3 regions of the Paenibacillus sp. RU5M genome follow, and region 3 is predicted to be linked to each of the others. Evidence: riboswitches for the same ligand, from Rfam matches in the RefSeq annotation. Region 3 holds a riboswitch; each other region holds the start of a gene.
What was found. Region 3 has a riboswitch for cyclic di-AMP ahead of CRO25_RS13250 (hypothetical protein). Riboswitches for the same ligand answer to the same signal wherever they lie in the genome.
Positions count from the first base shown of each region.

Region 1 (5,423 bases), on a different contig from region 3:
CGTTCCCACTCACGATCTCCTCTTGAGAAATGCCGAGTTCAAGCAGATTAGTACTAAAAGCAGCAGATAATGATTCATTCGTGACCATCTCATCATAGGAAGTCTCATAATTAGATGTAACAAGCCGGCATCCGGTTTGCAGAGCAGAACCTTCCGCGATCTGAATTACGCGTTGAGTGAGAATATTCAACTCTTTTCTCGTCGAGGCACGTACATAGAATTGGGCTGAAGCATAGTCAGGAATGATATTGGCTGCCTGTCCTCCGCTATTGATAACACCGTGAATACGAACCGTGCTTTTCACTTGTTGTCGGAACGCATTAATGCCATTAAATGTCTGGATCACCGCATCTAGGGCATTAATGCCTTCATGTGGACTTGCAGCAGCATGTGAAGATTTCCCATGGAATTCAAATTGTACGGCATCAATAGCCAGGGAGCTTCCAGATTTCTCATAGGCGTAGTAAGGGTGAGCCATTAGCGCGACATCACAGTCATCAAATAACCCTGCTTCAGCCATAGGAACTTTAGCGCCACGCGTTTCTTCCGCTGGTGTACCGAATACTTTTAATGTTCCGCCCACCTCATCCAGTATGGACTTCAGACCTACCGCAGCTCCGAGGCTCATCATGCAGATTAGATGGTGTCCACAAGCATGACCGATTTCCGGAAGTGCGTCGTATTCACATAACAGGGCAATAGTTGGACCTGATTTGGATGCAGCATACGTACCGATGAATGCGGTGTCTAAGCCAAGAACAGGAGCTTCTACGGAAAAACCGTGGTAGGCAAGTTCTTCTTTTAACCGAGCAGAGGCGAGATATTCTTCGTTACCAAGTTCCGGATTGGCACCAATGTATGATGAAATCTCTTTAAAACGGGAAGCATATTGATCAATTACAGTTAAAATTTGTGTTTTGGTATGTGTCATGGTGGACTCCTTAAGCAAAAATGAAAATAATTCAATAATTATATCATAGTTGCGGTTATTTTTCAGAAACTAGTCAGGATTTGTAATGTCGAAATTCATTGCATAATCATGCATTCTAATTTATAATGACTCAGGCATCAACAACAGAAAGCATACAAAGTATTATAAGGGGAGAACAGGGTTGAAATTGATTAGTCGTTACACCATGATGCTGCTAGCTCTTGTGGTCTTGCTTACTACGGTTGCACCTGTTGCGTTGGCAACGGGAACTACAAGCAATTCAGGCAGTAAAAAGCTGGTGCTCGGTACAAGTGCCGATTTTGCACCATATGAATTCCATAAAGTGATTGAAGGTAAAGACCAAATTGTCGGATTTGATATTTCGATTGCTAAAGAAATTGCTGTCGATCTTGGCGCAGAACTTGTAATAGAGGATATGGGTTTTGACGGACTTCTTCCTGCGTTGCAGAGTGGTCGTGTGGATATGGTCATCTCGGGAATGACGCCAACAGATGATCGTAGACAAAGCATTGACTTCTCCGATACCTATTATAAATCAAAGCAAGTCATCATGATTCGCAATGCGGATAAAGATAAATATCCAACCATGGCTGATCTGGAAAATGAAAAAATTGGTGTTCAAAAAGGCTCCATTCAGGAAACGATTGGCCAGGGAATCCCAGGCGCAAAACTGACAGCACTTGATAAAATATCTGATATCGTGCTGCAATTGCAGACCAATCGTGTAAATGCTGCGATCGTTGAAGATACGGTGGCTGCCGGGTATCTGGATGATGTGATTGGATTAGCACCGGCTATTCCGGATGAAGAGCAGGCCGAAGCGGCAATCGGGATTCGTAAGGGCAATACGGAATTGCTGAATGCAGTGAACGGAACGCTCGAACGTCTGAAAAGCGAAAATAAAATCGATCAATTGGTTACCGAGGCAAGCCAGTTGATGGCAGACAAGGTGAAAAAAGATCAAAACATTTTTCAAGTGTTCTGGGAATACAAAAGCTTTTATGCAACAGGCGTAGGTTACACCCTCTTACTGTCTGCACTCGGTGTAATATTCGGGGTAATTATCGGTTTGATCATCTGTCTGTTACGTCTGCATGACGTTTCAATTCTGCGTTGGATCGGAACAGCTTACGTTGAAGTTATTCGTGGTACACCAATGCTGGTTCAGTTGATGATTATCTATTACGGTCTTGCTCTAACGTTGGGGATTAATTTCACGCCGCTTCAGGCGGGGATTATCACACTATCCATTAATAGTGGTGCCTATCTTGCCGAGATTTTCCGCGCTGGTATACAGGGTGTGGATCGAGGCCAGTTGGAAGCAGCTCGTTCCCTGGGAATGGGTAGAGGTGCGGCAATGCGCTTCATTGTGCTTCCACAAGCGTTCAAAGCGGTGTTGCCGGCGATCGGTAATGAATTCGTGACCATTATCAAGGAATCCTCCATCATCTCGGTTATTGGTATGGTGGACATTATGTACCAGGCAAGTGTAGTCAAAAACATTACGTACCAAGGAATGAATCCATTCCTGATTGCAGCGGCCATTTACTTTGTGCTGACGTTCATTTTGTCCAAGCTGCTGGGTCGACTGGAAAGGAAGTTGAGTGCAAGTGATAGACGTTAGACAATTACACAAATCATATGGAAATAACGATGTGCTCAAGGGCATTAACGTAACAATTGGCAAAGGCGAGGTTGTCGTGGTCATCGGTCCGTCCGGATCGGGGAAAAGTACCTTTTTGCGCTGTCTTAACTTATTGGAGCAGCCTACTTCCGGTGAGATTGACTTTGAGGGAGTTTCGATCACTGACCCTAAACACAACATTAATGCAACTCGTGAAAAAATGGGGATGGTATTCCAGCATTTCAATCTGTTCCCGCACAAAACGGTGCAGCAGAACATTACGATTGCTCCCATTAAAGTGAAAAAACAATCTGCACAGGAAGCGGAACAAATCTGCGCAGATTTGCTGAAGACGGTGGGCCTGTCTGACAAAAAAGACGCTTATCCAAATCAGCTGTCCGGTGGACAGAAACAACGGATCGCTATTGCAAGAGCGCTTGCGATGCAGCCGCATGTCATGCTGTTTGACGAGCCTACTTCAGCACTGGACCCTGAAATGGTCGGTGAAGTACTGGATGTCATGAAGCGGCTTGCAGAGGGCGGCATGACTATGGTTATTGTAACGCATGAGATGGGCTTCGCACGCGAAGTAGGGGACCGCATCCTGTTCATGGATGGCGGGGTTATTGTAGAAGAAGGAACGCCTGCTGAAGTGTTTGGTGAGCCCAAGCATGCACGTACACGTGACTTCCTTGCTAAAGTGCTCTAATCCATCCGAGTAATCATTAGGATTAATTGCATGTAAATGTAAAGTATATACTGTGGATGAGAATTCTTATTCCCTCATACATCCCTGTCGGCGACCTGCCGGCAGGGATTGTTTTGTTGCGTGTAAATACGCACGGATTTACATAAAAAGTAACGTTTCTGTCATCAACGATATAAGCTCAAATAGACATTTTTTTGAAAAAGTCGCTTGAATTCAGCAAAAATATTGAAGTGAATTAGCCAGATGGTAACATTTACTACGACTCTTGGTTACAAAGTTGTGATATATTTGTTCCTGCCGAAACTTCCGGAGTTGGGAGTGTGGGGGATGTAACGATGCAGAGTGTGCTTGGGGAAGAATCATTTGCACACGGCTTGGGGTGAATTAGGGCTACATAAATTATTAATGTAATTGAACCTATAGGGTGGTTTCCTCCATCCGAATCCGACAACTAACTTCGCAGGCATAATGAGGGAGGAAGACCATGATTAACAAGAAACGTATAGCCAAAACAGCAACAGCTTTGCTGACAGCAGCAATGCTCATTCAGGCCGTTCCGGCTCATGCTGATTCAGTTCATGTGGCCAAAGAGGGGGATACCTTCTACACCTTATCCAAACAATATGGAGTTGGACTTAACGCTCTTATTAAAGCTAACAATGACATTTCAGCTTACAACATTTATGGTGGTTTGAAAATTACGATCCCTGGTAAAACAACGAACACAGCTTCTGCTGCAGCAGCTAAAACGGAGGCCAAAACGGTAACTGCCGCAAGCCTTGACGTTAATGCAGATAGTAAAGTTGTACAAGCCTGGGGTAAAACGTTTGATTACAGCAAAGCTGTCGACGTCAAAGCAACAGCATACTCCGCAGACGCTTCCGAAAATGGAGGATGGGGTGCCGTGGATTACTTCGGTAATCCGCTTGAATTGGGTACCATTGCAGTAGACCCAAGTATCATTCCATTGGGTACAAAGGTACTGGTGACAGGTCATACACATCCAGGACTGCCAAAACAGGCATTTGTAGCAACGGCTCGTGATGTGGGTAGTGCCATTAAAGGTCACAAGATCGATATCTTTATTCCTGGCAGCAAGCAATCCGTGAGCACATTTGGTATTCAGGATGTTGAACTTTACATTTTGAAATAAAATCAAAGCGTAGCTGCACATCATCATATGTGACTCCAACTAAATCTAAATTAAACAATAAAGGGTGTTCTCCAATCACGATAATGTGAATGAAGGACACCCTTTTGAATATCCGACTGCCGTATTCTAAATCTATTTACCCTTTGGCAGTTCCAGCATTTCGTCCAAAGTCACCAGCTCGTACCCGCGGTTTCGCAATTCCTCGATAACTTCAGGCAACGCCTCGATGGTACCACTCAGCTTCGATCCGACACCGCCTCCTGCATGTTGCAGAACAATGGAACCTGGTTTAACGGCCGACAGGATGTTTTGTTTGACTTCCTCTTTGGAGAGGCCCTTCCAGTCCAGGGAATCGACGTTCCAATTCACAATGCTGTAATGTTGTTTGGCCGCCCATTGCAGCTGTTGCTCATTAATGTCGCCATAAGGTGGACGAATCATTTTGGGAGTGTAGCCCGCCAGATTCCGAATAATATCCCCGGTATGTAAGATTTGTTTGCGAAATGCATTCATAGACAGCTTACTGAACTCCGGGTGATTGTAGCTGTGATTGCCAACAATATGCCCTTCCTTTACCATGCGTTTCACTAAATCCGGATGTTTCTCAGCGCGATGTCCCACAATGAAAAACGTAGCCCGCACCTTGTATTTTTTTAGAATATCCAACACCTGCGGGGTGAACCGTGGATCAGGTACGTCATCAAAAGTCAGAGCGACCTTTTTTGTTGAGGGGCCATTGGTTTTGAACGTATCCGCATATTTCTGTCTGAGCTGTCCCAGAGTCAACTGTTCTTCTTCGGAAGAATCAGACTTCGAAGCAGGTTCGGTTTGCGGGCTTGAAGAAGCCCATAACTGAGCAGGAGCGTAACTTCCTCCCAGAAGAATGACCATGATGGATAACATTATGAGGCGTATACGCATGTTAGTGCCTCCTTTTCCCAAATTGCGTTCTCTTTGGTATGCCCGGGGCCATCCGTATTTATGC
Region 1 is NZ_OBQM01000001.1:725,122-730,544, forward strand. It holds gene CRO25_RS03450 (M20 family metallopeptidase) at 1-931, opposite strand, end outside; gene CRO25_RS03455 (ABC transporter substrate-binding protein/permease) at 1,113-2,576, shown strand; gene CRO25_RS03460 (amino acid ABC transporter ATP-binding protein) at 2,563-3,285, shown strand; cyclic di-AMP (ydaO/yuaA leader) riboswitch at 3,571-3,767, shown strand; gene CRO25_RS03465 (3D domain-containing protein) at 3,770-4,438, shown strand; gene CRO25_RS03470 (polysaccharide deacetylase family protein) at 4,571-5,359, opposite strand.
Region 1: it holds a riboswitch for cyclic di-AMP, as region 3 does, so the genes downstream of both, CRO25_RS03465 (3D domain-containing protein) here and CRO25_RS13250 (hypothetical protein) in region 3, are expected to answer to the same signal.

Region 2 (5,423 bases), on a different contig from region 3:
ACGATAATCAGAACAAACCTCTTATTGCTGTCGTAGGCAGCCTTAATATGGATCTGGTGGTGAAGACGAACATCATTCCTGAGGAAGGCGAGACGGTGAGCGGGGAGGAACTGCACTATTTGGCCGGGGGCAAAGGCGCCAATCAGGCGGTTGCTGCTGCACGACTGGGTGGACAGACTACGATGATTGGTGCCGTAGGTTCGGATGGTTTTGGTGAACGCCTGCTGCACAGTCTAACGGAAAGCGGGGCGGATGCCTCGCAAGTTCGCATTCTGGATGATACCGTTACAGGTACGGCCTCCATCTGGCTCTCCAAAGGAGATAACCGGATTATTGTTATTCCTGGAGCGAATGGGCAGGTTGTGCCTGCGATGCTGGAAGAGGCGGATACGGTAAAAAGCCTGACTGCAGCCGCAGCGGTGCTACTGCAGCTGGAGATCCCGCTGCCTGCGGTCACCCGCGCCGCCCAACTGGCGGCTGAAGGCAGCGCATTGGTGGTGCTCAACCCGGCGCCTGCGGTGCCGGGTCTGCCCCAGGAGCTCCTGCGGTGCGTCGACGTCGTCACGCCGAACCGCAGCGAGCTCGCCGTGCTCACCGGCCGGGATGATCTCCGGCCGGAAGACGTGGATGCGGCGGTCGCAGAGCTCGCCGCATCCCTCGGGGCCGCTGTCGTCACGACGCTCGGCCCCGAGGGGGCTGTGTACGCGGCAGCGCCTAGCGGCCGCGTTCAGGCAGAGCGTGCCGGCGCGTGCCGTGCGCCCGGCTACGCCGTAAGCGCCGTCGACACGACCGGTGCTGGCGATTGCTTCAACGGCGCGCTGGCAGTAGCCCTCGCGCGCGGAGAGACGCTGGACGCGGCGGTAAGCTTCGCCATGGGCGCAGCCGCGTTGTCGGTGACGAAGCTCGGCGCCCAGTCCGGGATGCCGTCCGCACGTGAAGTGCAGGCTTTCCTTGCCGAGCAGAAGGCAAAGACCCAGTAATATATGCATACTTTAGGTGAATCAGAGGCAGGCTGGAAGGATACGCTAATGCATCTATTTAGCCATAGCATGGTGGATGTTTTCATCGGAGCATCCCTGAAATGACCAAGAGGCTCTTACTTCCCAGTACGGGAGAGTAAGAGCCTCTTGTCTGTATGACCATTGATAAAACGAGTAACCCTGTATTACCAATAAGGGTTGACTACGTTGCGCGTCTAGCGCCAGCGTGGTTTAGAGCATGAGTAAAGAGCAGAGGATGATTGAAGCCATCACACTCTCTATACATGCCCCCTGCCACAAACTGATCGCCTTGAACATCTTGGATTACTTCTTCTCCGCCAGCCACATCGCAATATTCGCGATTTCTTCATCCTTCAGCTTGTCTTTGAACGAAGGCATACCGCCGCTTTTACCTTTGACGATGGTCGTATAAATCTTCTCCACATCGTCCTGGCTGCCAATCTTCTGCAGACTAGGGCCCATGCCCCCTTGAAGCTGATCACCGTGGCAGGTAATACAGTTTGCTTTGACCAGTGCCTCAGCCTGTCCTGCATCCATTGTAACTTGCGGCATCGTCGGTTTCGCTTCTTCTGCAACTTCCTCTTTCCCTGGAAGCGTAAACATTAGTACAATAGCTAAAGCGCACGCTGCAAAAAATACCCCGCTCATGATCCATTTGTGCATCCCTTATGTCCCCTCCAGAATGAAAGATCATCTAACTTGAAACTATCCATACCATTATAACGGAACCTGTAGTGACATCATAGCATTTTGTGGTAATTTTTTGAACTAATCACATAACCGGGAACTTTTTAGGGTGATTTCAAGCCCTATTTATTCGCGTGGACCTTCATAGACCATACAGTAAAAAGGTTTCAAACCGCTCGGTGTCTGTCGTTCGTATGTATCCTGCGTAACAAATCCGACTTTTAGATAGACGCGAATGGCCCGGTCATTCCAGGTCAGAACTTCCAGATCAATTTCGTTTGTAGGGTTCCGGCGAATGGCTTCCTGCACAATGGCCGAGACAAAAGCCGTCCCTTGTCCATGACCACATCGATCGGGGTGCATGCCAAGCCCAATGCGGGTGACACCTTCAAGCGGGAAGTATTGAGCAAAACCGCAAATCTGCTGATCCTCTCCCAGCACCACCGCATATTGTTCTTTCCGTAGCTTGGGATCGCCGAATTCCACTTCAAGTGCTTTCATCTGCTCCCAGGGCAGCCAGCTATAAATATTATAAGGCGGGTCATACTGCCAATCGCAGATTAGTTCCGCGTGTTCTTCTTGCATGGGCACAACGTGAAACGTCACAGGGGCTTCATCCATACAACTGCACGCTCCTCTCATTGTGAACAAGCTATAATGATTTTGATTTGTCCATATACATATACATATGTCATTCCATATCTAAGCTTGTTTTCACTCTACAAAAGAGGCGTTCATTTGGCAAGTCCTCGTTTTTGAAAAAAAGTGAAACAAAAGTTCCGGTAATTTCGTTTATATTATAGTGGGATGGGTAAAAACATTATAAGAGCACGGGCGAAGCAATGAAAAATAGCTTTAAAAAAAGTTAAAATTAGGTTTGATAGCTATCCCGAATATGTTAAGGAAACGAAGCACAAAAAAACCGCCGGATAACATTCCTGCGGAGAATGTACCAGACGGTTCTATTATGCTTCGTTACAGTAAAGTTATTGTTACAGCATGACGTTGCTCGGCTTGTCCCTATTCAATGGCCAATGTCTCATATGCGTCCGTGCTCATAATACGTTTAGCGCCAACATAGCGGTTGGCCCAATAGCTTTCGCTTAATTCGCTAATTGTAACTCCTTTGGAAGAAGAGGAGTGTGCAAACTTCCCATTCCCTACAAAGATCCCTACGTGCGAGACACCTTTGCCCGTTGTATTGAAGAATACCAGATCACCTGGTCTCATTTCCATCCGGGATACCGAATCACCCATGTCGAATTGTGAACTCGATTGGCGAGCCAGATCAATGCCCAGCTTGTCGAATACATAACTTGTGAATCCAGAGCAGTCAAAGCCGTTAAGCGTTGTTCCTCCGCTTTTGTATGTAGTCCCCATTGCTGAATCAATAACTTGGTCCATTTTCGAATCTGCGAATGCGCTGCCTGCTCCAAGCGATAATGCGAATGTGAGGCTGAGTACAGCTGCGGTTAATTTCTTCTTAAACAAGAGATATACCCCTTCCAATGCCTGCGAGGTTAGCTTAAGGATTCGGTTGAAGGTCCCCTATGATCCCTCTGTTGCAAGATCAATTCACCCATAACTGGTTCCCCCGCTTCCCAGGTGCTAGGAATTTGGCTATGCTAGTTATGCACCTGCGAAATCAAGAAATGACGATTAAATTTTAAGTAGTTACAAATATGAAGGTAAAGATTACAAAGTTGTTACTAAAAACTCACTGCGATTATTGTAACAGAGGTATATCACTTTGGCAACGTTTAACAACAAAATTAACAAAAAAAACCTCGACCTTTGACGGGGAAAGGTCGAGGTTTGCTTGTTTAACGGCATTTGAAGAATACAACTTTACATAGAGATGGTAACCGTTTAATTTAATCTTTGACCGAGTTGGACTGCCATAGGCGGAAATGGGCACATATTTTCCACAGGCTCAGCAAGCACCGGGCAAGTGGATACGTTTGTTGTAGTATAAGACCAGTTAAGCCGGTTAGTAACCATGAAGCTGAAGTAAAGGCACCAAAGACCAGCAGATGAAGGCCGCCCAGCAGGACAGCAATGCCGATTAGAGTGATGACTTGGCGTAGTGCAATCCATATAGCTTGAAACGTACCACGTGCTCCGCCTTCCCCATCGGGAGCTGAGATACCAAACTGCATGTACAGTAGGACATGATGGATAACCCACCCGTATACAATCCAACCAGCAACATAGGGAATACCAGGCAAGAGCAGATGGAGGGAATGAAAACCTTCCATAAAGATGGAATAGAGCTTTGGCGCGAGCCAATAAGCGGGTAGCAGCAGTAATATAGTCCGAATGGTGTGGAGCAACAGCATCGGTTTCCATAAATTTTTGATACCGCGAATGAATGGAATGCGCTCTTCCGAATGGTTATAATGCTGGAGCGAGTAGAGCAGCCCTGCCTGAATGAGTGGGCTAATCAGAATCCGTATCAGCAGCATAGTCCCTAAAATCCATAAATAGCGGTGAACCTCCGGATTCGTTGTCAGACCGAGTTGGCTCTCCATTTTAAATAAAATCGTACTGAGTTCCCCTGTATCAGGGTCAGGATAACGCAGGAGCAGCGGAACCACAGCTGACTGCACCATCCGATAAAGAAAGTATCCCCATACTAATTGATAGAGAAATAAGAGTGCCGCAATGAACATATGCTGACGGACGAGAAACCAGCCTTCACGTATTTTCGATTTCACTGTATCCACCTCACCATGACAGACTTCCGAATATGGCTTCTATAATTTTGGTTGCGCTCATGCTCCAGCGGGATTTAGTTGGCTCGTCCAGTCCGGCTTTCAGAAAATTGTTCATATGATGGTTCTCCAGCACAATCGTGTACAGCGGATCAGTCATAGCCCAGGAAACAGGGGAAGTATAGGTCAGTTTGTAGGTAATGCGCTCCTCGCTGCCATCCCATTCTTTCGTCATGGTTTTCCCGTCTTCGAACATAATTCGAACAGGAACCTTCTTATATTCACTCCCTTTTTTCTGCAATGTAACCGATGACTCGTACAACGTTTGACCGCCTTTCAGGATAGGATTGATTGCGATCTTTTCCACTGCAAAGTCAGCCATGCCATCCCCGTATACATACTGATTAAAATAATCGGTCCAGGATGTACGCGTCACTTGTTCCACGACCTTTTGAAAATCAGACGAAGTAGGGTGTTTGAAGCGGTATTTATTCACATAGGTCGAGAGAATACGCTCCATCGTTTTAGCACCAACCTGTTGTTCTATTCCAAGTAATACAAGCTTGCCTCGTGTGTATACGTTTGCTGCATATTGATTCTGGGAATCAAACTTCCAGGAGTCCTGTGTCAGTGAAGCTGGAGAAGTAATGAGACCAGCTTGTACGGGTAGATTCGGGATAAGTCCGTATTCCTGTTCCATTACTTTGTCTTCTGCATAGGAGGTGAATCCTTCGTCCAGCCAAGCCTCTTCAAATTCATTACTCGCGACCATGCCGTAAAAATACTGATGCCCAATCTCATGCACAACCGTGCGTTCCAGATCGTATCCAGGAGCAGAATCATCTGCACCGAAGGCGGTGACCAAGGTAGGGTATTCCATTCCCCCTGCGCCATTCCCTGATTTGGGCGGGACAACGATGGACAGTGTGGAATACGGATAAGGGCCAAACCACTTGCTATAATTGGATAGCGCTGCTTTGGCGGCGTAGAAATAACGATCCTTCAGATCCTCATGAGCAGG
Region 2 is NZ_OBQM01000025.1:16,393-21,815, forward strand. It holds gene rbsK (ribokinase) at 1-980, shown strand, start outside; gene CRO25_RS32515 (cytochrome c) at 1,305-1,664, opposite strand; gene CRO25_RS32520 (GNAT family N-acetyltransferase) at 1,815-2,309, opposite strand; gene CRO25_RS32525 (C40 family peptidase) at 2,709-3,179, opposite strand; cyclic di-AMP (ydaO/yuaA leader) riboswitch at 3,183-3,320, opposite strand; gene CRO25_RS32530 (hypothetical protein) at 3,563-4,405, opposite strand; gene CRO25_RS32535 (M1 family metallopeptidase) at 4,416-5,423, opposite strand, start outside.
Region 2: it holds a riboswitch for cyclic di-AMP, as region 3 does, so the genes downstream of both, CRO25_RS32525 (C40 family peptidase) here and CRO25_RS13250 (hypothetical protein) in region 3, are expected to answer to the same signal.

Region 3 (5,423 bases):
ATATGCGAGCTGTATGTTTTATTATATACGCATTTGCGTCATCTAACAATTAAAAAAGACGTAAATAAGTGTATTTTAATATGGTAAATGGCGTAAATGCGTTAAATAGACAAAATAAATGACATAAAAAACACGCCGGCAATGAGGTTGCGGCGTGTTTTTTTATATTTTACTGTGTGAGGAGGTGGGTTGTATGAAGAAAGAGGGGATGGGGATTAGGCTCTGTATGCGTGAAGCCCTGCTCCAAGCATGTGAAAGCTTGGAAACAACGTTTTCATGGACAATGAGGTTGGTTGTACCAGTCCATCCGCAGCGGAGGCGCTGACGGTATGCCATTCATGCTCCAGGTCTGCGGCCAGGCGAACCAGCAGGTCCTGGGTTGTATCGGTGTTAAGGGGAATCACTTTGGAGGCTTCGGTTATGCAGGCACTCATGGCTGAATGCAGATAACCAAGGACCGCCTCCTCGACAGGGATTTCGAGGTGGTGGTTAATCCAGGCGTGAACAGTGGGGAGACAGCCAACAGATTCATACTTAGCCAGCGTTTGTTCGAGATGGCTAAAATCAATCCAGGGGTGTAGTGCGCGAGCTAGCTTAATTAGTCGTTTGCCCATAATGGAGGCATGTTCTCTAAGATTGACTGGGGTGCGCTGGACATGAACGAGCTTGTCGATGAGGGCTGTACGCCATGCGTCCTTGTGATCTGCGGCGGTGTATATGCCTTTAATCGCCATGCCTTCCAGACGCACGATGCTGGGATGCAATTGACAGCGCATGAATGATTCGAGATCTTCAACACTACGAATGGTACCTTCAGCGATATGGGCATCCATACCGAAGGAATGGGTGAACCCTCCGACCTGGATAGAGGAATCAAGCAGTTTGACATAATCGAGCAGCTTATTCCCACGGTTCACAATCTTTCGCCTCCTACGTTCGTTAAATGTTATGTTAAATAACATTTATACTCCTTTTTGGTTCGTTTTATGTTTGTGAATCCGAATTATATGATATATATATTCACATAAATATCCGCTTTTTGTCAATAGTTTCTTTGTTTTTTGAATATTAAATCTATTTAGTGTTATTTTATATAACTTTATGAGTTACTTTATACTAAGAGGATGTGAAGGATGGTAATACAAATAAAGTAGAGTGATCGGCCTAATCGGGTATACAAACGAGATTAAATTTAATCATATGCACTTCGTAGGAGAAAATGACGAGATTATACGATTTATGGAAGGAAAAGCGCAGTTAAAATGATATTAAGAAAAATGCTTTACTTTTAAACATGAACCGGGTATAATCAATTTTGTTGCCGATTATTTACGACATGCGGTCGTGGTGGAATGGCAGACACGCTATCTTGAGGGGGTAGTGGGTGTATACCCGTGGAGGTTCGAGTCCTCTCGACCGCATCATAAGAACGATAAAAAAGAAGCTTCCCGTATGGGAAGCTTCTTTTTTTGTTTTATTTACAGTACAGATGGGCCAGACAAAAAAAGGTCACCCGTTTCCCCTGAATGCATGCTCATTCTGTCTGCTGGGGTCGGATGGCCTTTACTTGTTATTTAAGCAATTCTTTGATGTCCGCTTCAATTTTATCAGGTGTTGTTTTGGGAGCATACCGTTTCAGAACACGTCCGTTCTGATCCACAAGGAATTTGGTGAAGTTCCATTTGATGGCTTTGGAGCCGAGTACGCCTGGCGCTTCTTTGGTAAGGTGCTGGAAAAGAGGGTGAGCGCTTGAACCATTCACATCGATCTTCTCAAACATCGGGAAGCTAACACCATAGTTCATCTGGCAGAACTCGGCAATATCATCAGAAGAGCCTTTTTCCTGTGCAAACTGGTTGCTTGGAAAACCAAGAACTTCGAATGGGGAGTCTTTAAACTTATCCTGAAGCTCTTGCAGACCTTTGAATTGAGGTGTGAGGCCGCATTGGCTTGCTGTATTCACGATAAGCAGTACTTTGTCACGATAGTTGGACATTTCAACTTCCTGACCGCGAAGGGTGTTTACTTTGTAGTCGTAGACTGACATGAAAATCGCCTCCATTTCATATTCTTCTTTCTTCTATTATATTGATTACAATTAAATAATGCAAAATTAATATTGCTTTTTTAACTCAATTTGAAGCTGTCGTGTATGATCTGTGACTGATTTGCTACCTGAATTTCGCTAAAGAGAGAATTAGAGAGCTTTGATGAGATGGGTGGAGAATGGATACGTTGTAAGCGCTATTATTGATGTGAAATGGCAAAAATCCGTCGATTCGGTGATCTGCGCAGACTTTACACCAATATGGCACGGGTGTATGATTCATATCGTAATTCCAATTTAAATTAAATTTTACATGAAAAACGAAACAAACGATAATATCGCTCTGATTAATGATTATAAAAGAACGATGTTTTAATCGCTGAGTTTCCATTCATTCATGGGTGGGAAACGGGGGAACCAACAGGATGAACTGTCCAGGACAGTAGGCATCCATGGGGTGAATTTTCCGGTGACAGCCGGAAATAGGGCGACTCTCGCGCCCGAATCCGTCAGCTAACCTCGTAAGCGTTAAAGGGAGAGGCAACAAGCCGTACGCTGGTTCATAGTGTCTTTTTGCTATGGATTATTGAAGAAGCGTCCGGGAGGCCTTGGTCCCCCACGCTTCTTTTTTGTTGTCTTTTCACGCCAAGGGAGGAACGAATGATGGATAAAGAGATGATCTTAGTGACTGCTCCAAATGAAGCAGGACGTAAATTTATCAAATTGCTGATGTACAAAAAAATGCCGTTTGCCGTTCTGACCAACAGTGCAGGGGAAGAGCGCAGGCTCCGGAGGATTGGTGTGGAGCATGTCATTCGCATGAACACAGCTGCTGCTCAGAAATGGTTTTTGCCGCAAGGTAGTGTCGGCAATGTTTTTATTTTTGAAAATAGCCTAAACCTGACCTGTCGATATTTACAGATCTGCCGCTCCTGGACATCCAAGTCCCTGTGTGTCATTACGGAACAAAGCCACCCCAAAGGGATCTATCGGGGAATGGGAGCAGACCGTATTGTATATTCCTTGAATGGGGAAGTTGGGTTTCTACTGAATGGCTAGTGCTATTCCTGTGATTGATCCAGTGTCAGCTGCCTGTTATAATTGAAATCATAAATAAACGGAAACTTGAGGAGACTCATGCATGTTGGTGGGTCTTCTTTTTTATGGTTTGGGAAATAGGGATATGGATTTCCTGTGGCTAACGAGGAGGAATAGGCGTGCCGGATGTACGTGGAATACAATGGTTGTTCTTTGATGTGGGGGATACGCTCGTGGACGAATGGGAGCCGGTAGATGATATTATCGGTCAGTTCGTTCGTGAAGCTTGTGCGCTTGGTTATCAGGTGGAGATGCAGACGGTGCGAGAACTATTTGCCGCCTCCTACCGAAATTACGAGCAATGGCCGATGAAATTGGCTATTCGTACCCTTATCAGCGATGAGGGGCACCGGGAACAGATACAGGAGAAGCTGAAGTTCCGCAAAGAGCTTGAGCGCCCTTTTGCGTCAGCCGACGCTGTTCTCCAGACGTTGTCGCAACACTATAAGATTGGTATCATTGCCAATCAGAGTCCGGGGACGGAAAATCGGCTGGATAGCTACGGCTTGCGCAAGTATGTGGATGTGCTGGCCTGTTCGGCTGAAGAAGGAGTGTCCAAGCCTGATCCTGAATTGTATGCTGTAGCGTTGAAACAGGCGGGATGCAAACCTGAGGAAGCGGTCATGATCGGCGACAGGATTGATAATGATATTATTCCGGCTAAGAAGCTGGGTATGCACACGATCCGGATTTTGCAGGGTTATGGCAGATTCCAGCCGGAGCTTGCGGATGCAGAGCGTCCAGACTGGACTATTGAATCACTGGAGGAACTTCTTCCTTTGTTAATGGTAACTCAAAATTCAGACAACTAAATAAGAGCAGTATTTATGATCTATTCGGTATAATTAGGCTGCTGCTCTAACATATAAAAGGCTGATCGTCTCAAGGGGTACGTTACTTGAGTTGATCAGCCTTTTTGAGTTAGACAAAATACGGCGTAATTCCGTTTAACCTAGAACAACAGAATGGTCTGGATAATCAGATACACATTCAGGACAACGATAACTCCGGCAATGATCCAGGAGATGATTTTGAGCCACAGCTTGTTGGCAAAAGCCCCCATGCTTTTTTTGTCACTCGTAAACATTACCAGCGGAATGACGGCAAAGGGTAGCTGCAGAGACAGCACAACCTGGCTAAGAATCAACAGTTCTTCTGTTCCGTGCTCTCCAGCAATGGCTGTTACGATGACGGCCGGGATGATAGCGATCAGACGTGTAACCAGTCGACGAAGCCACGCTGGAATACGAATGTTCAGGAAGCCTTCCATTACAATCTGTCCGGACAACGTGCCGGTGAGTGTTGAGTTTTGGCCTGAAGCCAGCAGGGCTACACCGAACAGGATGCTGGCGATAGTGGTTCCCAGCAAAGGTGTCAACAGATGGTAAGCATCTGTAATTTCCGCCACCTGGGTCATACCCGCACTATGAAACACGGCAGCAGACACAATCAGGATGGCTGCATTAATGAACAGAGCTAGCGTTAAAGCGATGGTTGAATCCATGGTGGAATACAGAATCGCTTCTTTTTTTCCTTTTGGCGTCTGTTCAATCTGACGGGTCTGCACAATGGAAGAATGCAGATACAGATTATGGGGCATCACGGTTGCACCGATAATCCCGATGGCGATGTAGAGCATAGCCGGATTTTGCAAAATCTCGACATTCGGTACGAAACCATGCATGACGCCACCCATATCTGGTTTAGCGAGAAACAGGTCAATCCCGAAGCAGAGGGCGATGGTAGCCATTAGTACAATTACGAGGGATTCCAATGCGCGAAAACCTTTATTTTGCAGCAAAAGAATGACCAGTACATCGACAGCGGTAATAATGACGCCGTATAACATGGGGATGTTAAACAGCAGCTTGAGCGCGATGGCTGAACCAATAACCTCGGCAAGGTCAGTGGCTGCAATCGCAAGCTCACACAAAATCCATAATACGATCACAACAGGCATGCTGAATCGTTCGCGGCAGGCTTGCGCCAAATCCCGTCCTGTGACAATCCCGAGCTTGCCAGCGAGAGACTGTAACACAACAGCCATTAAGTTCGAAATCAGAATAACGGACAATAACGTATAACCGAATTGTGAACCACCCGCAATATCCGTTGCCCAGTTCCCGGGATCCATATATCCAACGGCAACGAGGTAACCCGGTCCAACAAAAGCAAGGAACTTTTTCCACCAAGCAGCGTTCTGAGGCACCTTCATGGAGCTGTGGGCTTCCCCGAGAGATGGGGCCATGCCCGCAGCCAATGGCTCATTTGAAGGAGT
Region 3 is NZ_OBQM01000003.1:585,495-590,917, forward strand. It holds gene CRO25_RS13235 (urease accessory protein UreF) at 216-917, opposite strand; tRNA gene CRO25_RS13240 (tRNA-Leu) at 1,339-1,421, shown strand; partial or broken gene CRO25_RS34275 (hypothetical protein) at 1,527-1,592, shown strand; gene CRO25_RS13245 (glutathione peroxidase) at 1,571-2,047, opposite strand; cyclic di-AMP (ydaO/yuaA leader) riboswitch at 2,415-2,590, shown strand; gene CRO25_RS13250 (hypothetical protein) at 2,711-3,106, shown strand; gene CRO25_RS13255 (HAD family hydrolase) at 3,265-3,957, shown strand; gene CRO25_RS13260 (Nramp family divalent metal transporter) at 4,098-5,393, opposite strand.